DNA from 3 places in the Allorhizobium sp. GW101-3B10 genome. Region 1 is predicted to be linked to each of the others. Evidence: predicted binding sites of a transcription regulator. Region 1 holds the regulator's gene; each other region holds the start of a gene.
What was found. Region 1 encodes PhoB, which activates phosphate uptake and scavenging genes when phosphate is short. Its sites were predicted from a motif close to TGTCATNNANCTGTCAT; they were not measured.

Region 1 (4,681 bases):
GCCGTTCAACTGGGCTCTCTTCTTCAGTCCCGACAGCCGTTATCCCGAACTTGCGGGTCTTGCCGGCGCGATTGCGGGTTCGTTCTGGACTCTCGTCGTCTGCCTTGTCATTTCCTTGCCGGCCGGCATCGCAGCCGCGATCTATCTTGAGGAATTTGCGCCGAAGAACCGCTTCACCGACCTGATTGAGGTGAACATCAACAACCTCGCCGCCGTTCCCTCGATCATTTTCGGTCTGCTCGGCCTGGCGGTCTTCCTCGGATGGTTCGGTCTGCCGCGTTCGGCGCCGCTGGTCGGCGGCCTCGTCCTGTCGCTGATGACGCTCCCCACGCTCATCATCACGACCCGCAACTCGCTGAAATCTGTGCCCTCGTCCATCCGCGAAGCCGCGCTCGGCATTGGTGCGTCGAAGCACGAGGCGATCTTCCACCACATTCTGCCGCTTGCCATGCCGGCCATCATGACAGGTACGATCATTTCCCTGGCGCGCGCGCTCGGCGAAACCGCTCCGTTGCTTCTGATCGGCATGAATGCTTTCATCACCTCGGAACCAGGCGGCGTCATGGATGCTGCGACTGCCCTTCCGACCCAGATCTACATCTGGGCGGACAGCCCCGAGCGCGGCTTCGTGGCGCGCACCTCGGCGGCCATTCTGGTTCTTCTTGGGTTCCTGATCGTGATGAACGGGATAGCGATCTATTTGCGTCAACGCTTCGAGCGGCGCTGGTAACGGGAGCCAAGAGAGATGAACATATTGTCCGACGCAGCGGTTGAGAAGGCACTGGAACAGAAGATGACCGAAGTTGACTACAAGATGATCGGCCAAGACGTGTCGGTGTACTATGGCGAGAAGCGTGCGCTTTTTGACGTCAATCTGAACGTTCGCAAGAACACCGTGACGGCGCTCATCGGTCCGTCCGGCTGTGGCAAGTCTACCTTCCTGCGGTGCCTGAACCGGATGAACGACACGATCGACGGCTGCCGGGTCACCGGCAAGATCACACTGGATGGCGGGGACATTTACGACCCGTCCATCGACGTCGTCGAACTGCGCGCCCGCGTCGGCATGGTCTTCCAGAAGCCGAACCCGTTCCCGAAATCGATCTACGAGAACATCGCCTACGGCCCGCGCATCCATGGCCTCGCCCGCTCCAAGGCCGATCTCGACCAGGTCGTCGAAAGCAGCCTGCTCAAGGCCGGCCTGTGGAACGAAGTGAAGGATCGGCTGCAGGAGTCCGGCACCGGTCTCTCCGGCGGCCAGCAGCAGCGCCTTTGCATCGCCCGTGCCGTCGCCGTGAGCCCTGAAGTCATCCTGATGGACGAACCCTGCTCGGCGCTCGACCCGATCGCCACCGCCAAGGTCGAGGAACTGATCCACGAGTTGCGCGCCAATTTCACCATCGTCATCGTCACCCACTCGATGCAGCAGGCCGCCCGCGTGTCGCAGCGCACCGCGATGTTCCACCTCGGCCTGCTGGTCGAGGAAAACGACACGGACAAGATGTTCACCAATCCGGACGATCAGCGCACCCAGGACTATATCATGGGCCGCTTCGGCTGAGCCGGCGCTTCCATCCGAGCGGACACCAAATTCAAGGACAACGAACATGTCGGCATCGCATATCTACACCGCCTATGACGAAGAACTGAAATACCTGATGCGCCGCATCACCGAGATGGGCGGCCTTGCCGAACAGATGGTCGCCGACAGTGTGCGGGCGCTGGTCAACTCCGACGCGGCGCTGGCGCAGAAGGTCATTTCCGATGACGTGATCATGGATGCGGCCGAGCGCGAGATCGGCGACAAGGCGATCATCACCATCGCCCGCCGCCAACCGGTCGCCGCCGACCTTCGCGAGATCATCGGCGCGCTGCGCATCGCCAACGACCTGGAACGCGTCGGCGACCTCGGCAAGAGCAATGCCAAGCGCGTCATGGCCATCCAGGCGACCGGCGTGCCGCGCAAGCTGGCCCGTGGCCTCGAACACCTCAGCGAACTGGCCCTGATCCAGCTCAAGGAAGTGCTCGACGTCTACACGACGCGCTCCGCCGAAAAGGCCAAGTCGATCCGCGACCGCGACGAGGAAATCGACGCCATGTACACCTCGCTGTTCCGCGAGCTGTTGACCTACATGATGGAAGATCCGCGCAACATCACCAGTTGCACCCATCTGCTGTTCTGCGCCAAGAACATCGAGCGCATCGGCGACCATGCCACCAACATCGCCGAGACCATCTACTACATGGCCACGGGCGACCAGCCCGAAGGAGAGCGTCCGAAGGACGACCTGACCTCCTCCTTCGGTGCCATCACCGAATAATCCGGCTGCATCGAGAGGTTATCGACCGACATGCTTCCCAAAATCGCCGTCGTCGAGGACGAGGAAGCCCTCAGCGTCCTGCTCCGCTACAATCTGGAGGCTGAAGGCTACGAGGTTGAAACGATCCTGCGCGGGGACGAGGCGGAGCTTCGCCTGCAGGAACGCGTTCCCGACCTGCTGATCCTCGACTGGATGCTGCCCGGCGTGTCCGGCATCGAGCTTTGCCGCCGTCTGCGCATGCGCCCCGAAACCGAGCGCCTGCCGATCATCATGCTGACGGCGCGCGGCGAGGAGAGCGAGCGGGTCCGCGGGCTCGCCACCGGCGCCGACGACTATGTCGTCAAGCCGTTCTCGACGCCGGAGCTGATGGCCCGCGTCAAGGCCATGCTGCGCCGTGCCCGCCCGGAAGTGCTCTCCAGCGTCCTGCGCTGCGGCGATATCGAGCTGGACAGGGAAACCCATCGCGTTCACCGCAAGAGCCGCGAAGTGCGCCTCGGCCCGACCGAATTCCGCCTGCTGGAGTTCCTCATGGCTTCGCCTGGCCGTGTCTACTCACGTTCGCAGCTGCTGGACGGAGTCTGGGGCCACGACATCTATGTCGACGAGCGCACGGTCGACGTGCATGTTGGACGGCTGCGCAAGGCGCTCAACTTCTCCAACCTGCAGGACGTCATCCGCACGGTCCGCGGCGCGGGCTATTCGATGGAAGCCTGAAGGGCGCAGTCGATCCCAACGGACAAACAGAAAACGGGCCCGCGTGGCCCGTTTTTCGTATCCGCCGGCATCAGATGGCCGGCCAATGGGTCGTGTCTCGCGACAGGGCCAAGTCCGGGCGGCAGGCCGCCCGGCACTTCTGTCCGATCCGCCTTAGCGGGCTGCCGCGTTCGCTGCCTTGCGGCGCTCGCCGACCGGCTGATAGGCCAGCTTGGCGTGATAGCCGCAATAGGGCGAAGTATCCGCGGATTCGCAGCCGCAGAAGTGGAAGTCGTCCTTCATCGGGTCGCCGATCGGCCACTTGCAGGTGCGTTCGGTGAGTTCGGTCAGCGCCAGCTTGCGCGAAATCGGCAGGACGACGCCACGGCTCGGGGCGACTGCGATCTCCTCGATGCCGTCGATTTCGATCTCTTCCTTGAGCATGTTGGTGCCCGAGGCGCGGGCGACGGTGCGGGTCGTGACGCGCGACGCGAAGGTCGTGGCGCGCGGTGCAGCCGCCGGGCGCTTGGCTGCCCGCGTCGCAGCCGAGCTGCCGCCGGCCTTGGCGCGGCCCGGAAGGTTCAGTCGGTGAACCTTGCCGATGACGGCATTGCGGCTCACACCGCCCAGTTGTGCTGCGATCTGGCTCGCGCTCAAGCCTTCCGACCAAAGTCGCTTGAGTTTTTCCACGCGCTCATCTGTCCAATTCATGCCGTTATCTCTCCGCCGCTCGCGATTTGTGATGGCAGAATCGCTCACCGTTGCTTCGGAAGGATCCGAAACAAACTCGCCTCGATACTGTCGGTGACTGGTTCCGCCGCATGCAGTTTCTTTATTGACTATTAACCTAGTGCCGGGCTGACTCCGTGACAAGAGTCGGTCGAATCATCGCGAATCGATTCTGGAGTTTTCCCCAACTTGCTACCCTGGCGCGTCGCGGCCGCTCGCGTGGTCAAACGACGCGGTCTTGCTCCCGGCATGGTCGAAAATTCAGGCGCGCCGCGCTGTTTCGTTGACAGGCAAGGTCGAAATGTCGATAGTGCCCCCGCCGCCGCAAGGCGGCATTTTTGATTTTTCAAGGCACCGTTCGCCGGGAGATCAAAAGCGTCCGTCGTCCCGTCAAGCCCTCCCGAAGGAGTGTTTTCATCATGGCAGAAGCCTCTCCCCTCTATCAGACCTATATGCGCGCGCCCTTGCGGTTCGAGCGAGGCGAGGGTGTGTGGCTGGTGACCGAGGGTGGCGAACGCTATCTCGACTTTGCGGCCGGTGTCGCGGTCAATTCGCTCGGCCATGCCCATCCGCACCTGATCGAGGCGCTGACGACGCAGGCCGGCAAGGTCTGGCATCTCTCGAACCTCTATGACGTCCCCGGCCAGGAGACGCTCGGCCGCCGGCTGACCGAAGCGACCTTCGCCGATCGCGTCTTCTTCACCAATTCTGGCGCCGAGGCGCTGGAATGCGCGATCAAGACGGCGCGCCGCTATCAGTTCGTCAAGGGCCATCCCGAGCGCTTCCACATCATCACCTTCGAGGGCGCCTTCCACGGCCGCACCATCGCGACCATCGCCGCCGGCGGCCAGGAGAAATATCTCGAGGGCTTCGGCCCGAAGGCGCCCGGCTTCGACCAGGTGCCCTTCGGCGATCTCGATGCCGTCAAGGCGGCCATC
Region 2 (4,681 bases), 520 kb from region 1:
GGGACCGGGAGGGCCTGACCCGACTGCTGCAGCCAGCCTACGCGGCGCTTGCCAGCGAAGCCGGCGTCAATATGCTGCATTTCCATACCGCCGACATCAAGAGCTTCCTGCGCGTCCAGGATCCGAAGAATTTCGGCCAGGACCTCTCCTCGATCCGCCCGATGATCCTCGCCGCCAATCGCAGCCGCGTGCTGCAGAAGGGCCTGGAAGTGGGGCTGGCGGGCCTCAGCCTGCGCGCCGTCGCGCCGATCGTCGAGGGCGACACCCTGATCGGCACGGTGGAAGTCGGGGTCGAGCTGAAATCCCTGATCGAACTGGCGAAATCAGCATCCGGCGCCGATTTCGCGCTGTTTCTGAGCCCGGCGATGACCGGGCTTTCGCCCCAGGGTGCCACCCCGCCGAAGGACCTCGCCGGCCTTGCGATCGAGGCCGCGACCGACACCGCCTTGTTCCAGACGCTCTACGACCGGCGCGAGATCGGCCTGTCGCGAGAGCCGGTGCAGGGCATGGCGGAGGTCGAGGGCAAGCGTTTCGGCACGTTTGCCCAGCCGCTGCTCGACTATTCCGGCCGGATGATCGGCACCATCCTGATCGCGCGCGACTTCACCGACCTCGACAGCGGCTTTCGGCGCGCCGTCGCCACCGCCGCCATCGTCACGATCGTCGGCATGATCGCCGCCTTCTCCGTCGTGACGATCGCCATTCGCGCCATGGTCATCCGGCCGCTTGCCGATCTTGCGGGCTATGCCGAGGCCCAGGCTGCGGGCACAAGCGTCGATGTGTCTCCTGGAGAGGACGGGCTGGCCGACTACAGGCGCCTGCGCCGCGCCATCGGCACGCTGTCGGATCGAGCATCCACCGAAACACCCGACGGAGGTGCCGCGTGACGGCGCGGTTCGTCCGAGCGCTCGGCCTGCTTCTCCTGTCCGGATGGCTGGCGATCGCGGGATCCGCTTGCGCCGAGGAGACCGCGCGGCCGCTGCCGTCCGGCATCCATCTTCCCCTGCCCGTGCATTTCTCCATGCGGGTGCTCAGCCTCTCGAGGCTCAGCGAGACCGCGGGAGAAGCCTCGATGATGGTGGAGATCACCGAACGCTGGACGGATCCCGGCCAGGCCTTCGACCCGAAGGTGACGGGCTTCGGCCGCTTCGACCATGTGGGAGCCGATGCCGAGGCCAAGCTCGCGGCGATGTGGACGCCGGGTACCGAGATCGAGAACCAGATCAGCGAACCGCGCTCAAGCTCGGTGTCGCTGTCGCTGCGCGCCGACGGCACCGTGACGCGCATTCGCCGGCTCGACGCCGATTTTCGCGTCGACGTCGACATGACGACCTTCCCCTTCGACCGGCAGAAGCTGACGCTGTCCTTCGTGACGCCGCGTCATTCTGCCGACGAGGTGATCTTCGTGATGAACGACATCGACCGGGAACTGTCGTCGGTCGCCAGGGAGTTGTCTGCCACCAACTGGACGGCGCGGTCGCTGCAGTTCGTCATGGAACGCTTCCATGGCTGGAACGCCAAGCCCTTCGTGCGCATCAAGGCCGCAACCGTGATCGAACGGCAATGGCCCTATTATCTGCTGCCGATCTTCATTCCGTTCGTCGCCGTGCTCTCGGTGTCGCTGTTCATCCTGTGGGCGCCGGAAAAGCTTCTCGGCGACAAGGCGCCGATGACCTATTCGGCGCTCTTGGCGCTCGCCGCCCTGAGCTTCACCTATGAATCGAGCTTTCCGGGTTCGATCTCGATGAATTCGCCCGTCGCCTTCATGGTTTCCCTCGGCTATTTCTATCTCGTCTTCGTGCTGCTGTTGAACATCATCCTGGTGTACTCGAACTTCCCGGGAAAGCATCGCTACCCGCATCTCGAAACTGCCATCCGCGACAATATCCGCTACAGCGTGCCGACCAGCTTCGTACTGATCTGCATCTGCTCGGTGGCCCGCTCGCTCCTTTGAGCGGAGCCTTGATTAGCCCCTGCGCAAACGTTCCCTCTGTCATAGGACTGTAACGCAGGCCCGCTAACCGCAAGTTGGAAAGTCCACCCCTGACCAACCGCGGAGCACATCCATGACCGATCTGAACAAGAGCAAACTGTCCTGGGACGAATGGGACGAACTGCAGAACCCGCCGCCGGCGGAAACCGATTTCGACCGCATCGTCGAGACCGCCCTTTCGCGACGCGGCTTTCTCGGTGGCGTGCTGGCGCTCGGTTCGGCTGCAGCCGCCATGGGCACGCTCGGCACCGCCGCCAACCTGATGTCCTCGACCTCCGCACAGGCGCAGGAAGCCGCCTCGCGCTTCGCCTTCAAGCCGATCGCCATCCAGACCGATGCCACGGTGCATGTTCCGGAAGGCTACAGCTGGAAGCCGCTTGCCAAATGGGGCCAGCCGCTGTTCTCGAACGTTCCGGACGTCGATCCCGCCAAAGGCGTTTCCGTCGAGCATTCCGACAAGGTCTTCGGCGAAAACACCGACGGCATGGAGCTGTTCGTGGCCGGCGACCACCAGATCATCGCCATCAACCATGAATACGTAAATCCGGAAATCAACCTGCCGCACACCGAAAAGGGCGTGCCGGCCAGCGCCGACGACGTGAAGATCCTGCAGAACATGCAGGGCGTCACCGTCATGGAAGTGGCCGAAGGGGAGAATGGCTGGGAGATCGTTCTCGACAGCCCGTTCAACCGCCGCATCCATCACAACACGCCGATGAAGCTCTCGGGCCCGGCCGCCGGCTCGGATCTCATCAAGACTGCCGCCGATCCGAACGGCACCGACTGTCTCGGGACCTTCAACAATTGCGGCGCCGGCCGCACGCCGTGGGGCACCTATCTGACCTGCGAAGAAAACTTCAACGGCTATTTCGGCACGACCGACGCCGCCTTTAAGCTGCCGGACGACTACAAGCGCTACGGCATCGTCGCCGAGACCCGCTACGCCTACGAGAAGTTCGATGAACGGTTCGACGTGGCGAAGAACCCGAACGAACCGCGCCGCGCCGGCTATATCGTCGAGATCGACCCGTCGGATGCGTCCTCGACCCCGGTCAAGCGCACCGCTCTCGGCCGTATCAAGCATGAAAACGCCGCCGTCGTCATCGCACGCGACGGCCGCGTGGTCGTCTATATGGGCGACGACGAGCGTGGCGAATTCCTCTATAAGTACGTCTCCAACGGCATCTACGTGCCGGGCGGCGACACCTCGAAGCTGCTCGACGAAGGCACGCTCTTCGTCGCCAAGTTCTCCGACGACGGCACCGGCGAATGGGTCGCGCTGACGCCGGAATCGACCGGCATGAAGATGGACGAGATCTGCGTCTTCACCCGCCAGGCCGCCTCCAAGGTCGGCGCCACGACCATGGACCGCCCGGAATGGGTCGCCATCAACCCGGTCGCCATCGAAGCCTATTGCGCACTGACGAACAACAGCAATCGCGGCGTTCTGAAGGACGGCAAGATGCGCACCAATGCCGGCGGCGACGTGATGGAAGTGAGCGCCGTCAACCCGCGCGAAAAGAACGAGTACGGCCAGATCGTGCGCTGGTATCCGGAAAACGACGACCATGCCGACGGCAAGTTCAAGTGGGACCTGTTCGTCATGGCCGGCAATCCGGACGTGCACAAGGGCGACGCCTATGCCGGCTCGTCCAACATCAACTCCGGCAACATGTTCAACTCGCCGGACGGCATGATGTTCGACTCGACCGGCCTCCTGTGGATCCAGACGGACGGCGAAGACAGCAATGAGGGCGAGTTCCTCGGCCAGGGCAACAACCAGATGCTCGCAGGCGATCCGGTCACCGGCCGCATCGAACGCTTCCTCACCGCCCCGAAGGGCGCGGAAGTCACCGGCCAGACCTGGTCGGCCGACAAGCGTACGCATTTCGTCGGCATCCAGCACCCCGACGCGCCGTTCCCTGACGGCGAAGGCAAGCTGCCGCGCTCGACGGTCGTTGCCGTCAAGCGCGACGACAACGCCATGATCGGCTGAGGATCAGTCGACCTGGAGGTACGTCCTTTCCGTGCCTTTCCCGAACAAGAAATGCCCGGTCGAGGACCGGGCATTTTTCGCTGTCGGTGGTCTCAGCCGATCAATAGTACGGCGAGTAGCAACGCTGGCGCGGGCCGTGATACGGCTGGAACGTGTTGCTGTAGGCGTCGTAGGACCGGTAGCGGTTTGCGCACCACCGGTAGTGCCTCGGATTGATGCCACCTGCGCGCGGCGGGGGCGATGAGATGATCGCGCCACCAATGATCGCACCGGCCGCGAAGGCAGCCAGCGGGAACCAGTAGCCGTTGTGGTAGCGGTAGCCCGGACGGCGGTGGTCGTGGCCACGGTAGCCACGGTAGTAATAGGGCGGATGACGGCGGTGATCGACATTGGTCACGTCGGACGGCGCGGTCATCACCGTGGTCGGCAGCGGCATCGCCTGCGACGGCACGAAGCTCGTCAGGACGACTGCGGAGGCCAGGGCAAGCGCGGCCCAGCGCTTCATCATGGTTGTCATTTCAGTTCTCCATTCCCTGCGTTTCTGTGCAAGTCTTCTGCCGAAATGCGCTTCGCATCATCCTCGCGACCGCCGGCCGAGTGGTCGCATGATACGCCAAAGCTCAAACCTTCAGTAGATAAATCTGCCTGAACCGGCCATCGACGATGTCGAATTGCGATCCGGCGCAGGCATT
Region 3 (4,681 bases), 2.2 Mb from region 1:
CGCTCGCCGACAACGACAACCTGCCCCAGGAAAAGCCCCTGCGAATCATGCGGTACGTCTTCGCCCAGACGGGCCTCGATCGCCGCAGCTACGCCTTTTTCGTGGCACTCATCGCACAATTCCTGGATCCGGCAGCGCCCTTGCCCGAGCAGGCGCAGGTGTTTGTCGAGACGTTTCTCGGCCTGGCGCTGGTCTCCTGGCTCGCCGCCGCGATCGGCGCGGGCCCGCTGCATCGCTTCATCCGCAGCCATTCTCCGAAGCGTTCGACCAGGCGGCGGGATCGCAATGTGCTGATTTCGTCCAGTTCCGTAACGGCCGGTTACCGCAAGATTGCCGCATGATCCAATAGTCAGCTTGCCGCAATTTGGCCCATCCATTATGACAACGGAATGTTAATGGACGGCGCTCGCTTCGCTTGCGGCTCGAGGATTGATTGGGAAGTCGGCATGATTGCAAAGAGAGACCATGGATTGCACCTCGGCCTCGCCGCCGTGCTGCTCGCGGGACTGGCCGGCTGCACGAGCAGCATGGAAGACGCCGCAAAGCAGGAACTGAAGGCAAATCCGGTCGCCGGCACCGCCGCCGGGCAGGCCCAGACCGCAGCCGCCGAGGCGGCGAGCACCCTTCCCGCCCCCGTCGATCCGGCCGCAGCGGCCGTGCCCGCGCCGATCATTCCGGGCACGGAAACACCGGCCCCCATTCCCGTCTTCAAGGCCGTAGCGCTCGCCAATCCGGGCGCCACACCGGTGGCGATCGCCATGGCGGCCGGCCAGGAAAACATCGCCATCCAGACCGCGGCCATGCCGACCTCGCCGAATATGGTGACCACGCTGCAGATGTCGACGGATACGGCCGATCCGGCCGTGCTTCCGCCGGAGGTGACCGCCCAGCAGACGATCGTGCCGGTCGCCAAGCCCGCCGGCGGTGCGCTCGCCTATGCCTCGCCCTCCGCCGCCACGTCGCTTGCCGCGCTCGACTCGCAGTTCGACGTCACGCCGCCCGGCCCCGCCCCGATGCTCGAAGCCACCAAGCCGGCCACGTCCGGCCCGACGGTGATCAACGCTTTGATCAAGAAATATGCGGCGATCTATCAGATGCCGGAATCGCTGATCCACCGCGTGGTCAACCGCGAAAGCACCTACAAGCCGACCGCCTACAACAACGGCCATTACGGCCTCATGCAGATCAAATATTCGACCGCCAAGTCGATGGGCTACGACGGCCCGGCCTCCGGCCTGTTCGATGCCGAAACCAATCTGAAATACGCGATCAAGTATCTCAAGGGCGCCTGGCTCGTCGCCGACAAGAGCCATGACGGTGCCGTCCGGCATTATTCGCGCGGCTACTACTACGACGCCAAGCGCAAGGACATGCTCTACGTCCTCCAGCCCGGTTTCATGTGATTGGCGGCTGCTGACCCTCGGCACCGCGCCAGGGTCCCGCCGCACGGGACTTCGATCCCCCACCCTCGCCCGCCAGGCTCACACGCCAGCGCCGAAGGCCACGACGGCCGACGCATGAGCCGGTCAGCGCAGCGCGTCCGAGACGGCCTTCACCAGTTTCTGCGGCCGATAGCCGAGCTTGGAGGGCGTCAGGCCCAGCCGCACGACGACAAGACGTTCCGAAGGGATGACCGCGACCACCTGCCCGTCATGGCCCTCCAGCCAGAAGGTCTCGGGCGTCAGGCCGAAGCTCTCGTCGGGTTCGTCGCCCGGCCCTACCTGCCAGGCCTGGATCTCCGTATAGCGCCCGCCGGACGCGGCCGTCGGCCTCTGCATCGCGGTGACGAAACCATTCGGCAACAGCCGCTCCCCGTTCCACACGCCGTCGTCGACGAGGAACTGGCCGAAGCGCGCCCAGTCGCGGGCGGTGGCGTAGAGATAGGAACTGCCGACGAAGGTTCCCGCGGCATCGGCTTCGAGCACGGCGCTCGTCATGCCGAGCGGGTCGAACAGCGCCATGCGGGGATAGGCGAGCGCCTGCGCCTGGTCGGGGAACTTGCTCATCCAGATGCGGGTGAGCAGGACGCTCGTGCCCGAGGAGTAGCCGAAGCTTTCGCCCGTCTTCGCCAGCACCGGTTTCGCGAGGCTGAAGCCCGCCATGTCCGGTTCGAGATAGAGCATGCGGGTCACGTCGGTGACGTCGCCATAGTCCTCGTTGAATTCGAGCCCGCTCTCCATCGCCAGCAGGCTGCGCAGCCGGATCGACGCGTGCGGCGCATCCGTCCAGCCCGCCAGAAGCTTGTCATCGTCGAGGGAGAGGCGTCCCTCCTCGACCAGCCGGCCGATGATCGCCGCATTGACAGTCTTTGCCATGGACCAGCCGAGCAGCGGCGTTCTGGCGGAAAAGCCCTCACCATAGGCTTCGCCGACGATCCGGCCGTCCTTGATGACGACGACTGCCCGCATGCCGGGGCCGCCAAGCGCCGGGTCGGCAAGGAGTGAAGCGATGCGGCCGTCCGTCGGGCCGGTCTGCTCGCCGGCCGGCCACGGTGTCGCCGGGTCGCCCGCAGGCCTCGGCGGCAACAACGGGGCGGCAACGGCGCGCGCCGCCTCAACGTCGCCATCGGGAACGCTGGCGCAGCCGAGGCCCTCGCGATAGACGGCGGTGCCAGCGGCAAACGCTCCGAGCATCCGCGCCGTGACCACCTTGTTCTCGGTGTCCACGGTGATGCCGATCAGTTTCAGCAGCGGATGGCCGGGCGCCTGGACGTCGAGCGCCAGCACCGCCTCCGGATCGCGCCCGGCGAGGAAGACGTTGGAGCAGATCATCTTCGCCGCATAGCCCGTGCCGACCCGAAGCAGTTCAGGCGGCGCAGCGGACAGCCAGACGATCGCGCCGCCCACCAGCAGGATCGCGGTCAGCACCGCTCCCTTCAGTACCGTCACCAACAGTTGCATGGACGTCTCCTCCGCCGATCTCCATTCATGCAAGCAGGAATTGCCGACGCGCGAAAGGCGTCAAACGCAGCTGCGCACGGCTTTTTTGCACGTGCAAGACCCGCCCGCATTCGCCAACAGGCCGCGTCATCAAACTGTAGCAGTGCGCGGCTAAACGCCATCAACGTTCAATGGATGGCTGACACAGATGACCGATGTTGCGCCCGATGCCGGCTTTCGCAAGAACCACAAGCTGAAGAGCGCCCTGCTCCAGCACAAGCCGCTGAGCCGCGACGGTCTGTCGGAGCGGCTGTTCGAATTGCTGTTCTCCGGCCTAGTCTATGCCCAGATCTGGGAAGACCCCGAGGTCGACATGGAGGCCATGGAACTCTCCGAGGGCCATTCGATCGTGACGATCGGTTCGGGTGGCTGCAACATGCTCGCCTACCTGTCGCGCCATCCTTCGCGGATCGACGTGGTCGACCTCAATCCGAACCATGTCGCGCTGAACCGGCTGAAGCTTGCCACCTTCCGCCACATGCCGGATCACGAGGCCGTGGTGCGTCAGTTCGCCGGCGAGCGCAACCGCACCAACAGCCGCAATTTCGACCGCTACGTCGCCCCCAATCTCGACGACTGGACGCGCAGCTACTGGAACCGGCGCGGCCTCGACGGCAAGCGCCGGATTGCCGCCTTCGACGGCAATTTCTGCCGCACCGGCCTGCTCGGCCGCTTCATCGGCGCCGGCCATCTGCTGGCGCGCCTGCACGGCGTGGATCTCACCGAATTCGCCCGGACGACATCGCTGCGCGAACAGCGCCAGTTCTTTGACATGCGTATCGCGCCCTTGTTCGAAAAGCCGCTGATCCGCTGGATGACCAGCCGCAAGAGCTCGCTCTTCGGCCTCGGCATTCCGCCGCAGCAATATGACGAGCTTGCCAGCCTTTCCCAAGGCGGCACGATCGCCCCGGTGCTGCGTCACCGGCTGGAGAAGCTCGCCTGCCACTTCCCGCTCAAGGACAACTATTTCGCCTGGCAGGCCTTCGCCCGCCGCTATCCGAAGCCGAACGAGGGCGCCCTGCCGACCTATCTGAGGGTAGAGAATTATCCGGCGATCCGCGCCAATACCGGGCGGGTGACGGTCCATCACGCCAACTTCACCGAGCTTCTGGCCTCGAAACCGGCCGGCAGCGTGGACCGCTACAGCCTGCTCGACGCGCAGGACTGGATGAACGACGACCAGCTCAACGCCCTGTGGAGCGAGATCACCCGCACCGCCGCCCCCGGCGCCCGCGTGATCTTCCGCACGGCCGCGGAGAAGAGCGTGCTCGACGGGCGCCTTTCCGACGCGGTGCTCAGCCAGTGGACCTACCACGCCGCCCGCTCGCAGGAACTGAACAAGCTCGACCGTTCGGCGATCTACGGCGGCTTCCACATCTACGAGAGGAAAGCCTGATGGCCGTCGAGCCGACCGCTGGCGCTAACCTCGATACCGAACACGCCGAACGCATGGACGGCATGTATCGCTACCAGCGGCACATCTACGACCTGACGCGCAAATACTACCTCTTCGGCCGTGACCGGATGATTGCCCGCCTCGACGTGCCGCGCGACGGCACGCTGCTGGAAGTCGGCTGCGGCACGGGGCGCAATCTCCTGCTCGCCCACCGCCTGCATCCGACAGCCAGACTCTACGGCCTCGACATCTCCGCCGAAATGCTCGTCTCCGCGCGGGCGAATTTTCGCGGCATTCCGGTCGTGCAGCAGTTGCAGGTGGCCGATGCCACCCGCTTCGACGCGGC

Region 2: a site for PhoB is predicted at 1,992-2,008, ahead of AC07Y0_RS14405 (PhoX family protein). Genes of this name have one in related genera too.
Region 3: a site for PhoB is predicted at 3,025-3,041, ahead of AC07Y0_RS05455 (BtaA family protein). Genes of this name have one in related genera too.

Annotation. Positions count from the first base shown of each region.
Region 1 covers NZ_JBWKZR010000001.1:3,377,497-3,382,177, reverse strand. Annotated here, with positions in the region: gene pstA (phosphate ABC transporter permease PstA) at 1-730, shown strand, start outside; gene pstB (phosphate ABC transporter ATP-binding protein PstB) at 746-1,561, shown strand; gene phoU (phosphate signaling complex protein PhoU) at 1,608-2,321, shown strand; gene phoB (phosphate regulon transcriptional regulator PhoB) at 2,352-3,035, shown strand; gene AC07Y0_RS16780 (GcrA family cell cycle regulator) at 3,189-3,725, opposite strand; gene AC07Y0_RS16775 (aspartate aminotransferase family protein) at 4,163-4,681, shown strand, end outside.
Region 2 covers NZ_JBWKZR010000001.1:2,861,129-2,865,809, forward strand. Annotated here, with positions in the region: gene AC07Y0_RS14395 (cache domain-containing protein) at 1-887, shown strand, start outside; gene AC07Y0_RS14400 (ligand-gated ion channel) at 884-1,954, shown strand; gene AC07Y0_RS14405 (PhoX family protein) at 2,067-3,989, shown strand; gene AC07Y0_RS14410 (BA14K family protein) at 4,090-4,506, opposite strand.
Region 3 covers NZ_JBWKZR010000001.1:1,151,364-1,156,044, reverse strand. Annotated here, with positions in the region: gene AC07Y0_RS05470 (LysE family translocator) at 1-341, shown strand, start outside; gene AC07Y0_RS05465 (transglycosylase SLT domain-containing protein) at 447-1,403, shown strand; gene AC07Y0_RS05460 (serine hydrolase domain-containing protein) at 1,527-2,900, opposite strand; gene AC07Y0_RS05455 (BtaA family protein) at 3,088-4,335, shown strand; gene AC07Y0_RS05450 (class I SAM-dependent methyltransferase) at 4,335-4,681, shown strand, end outside.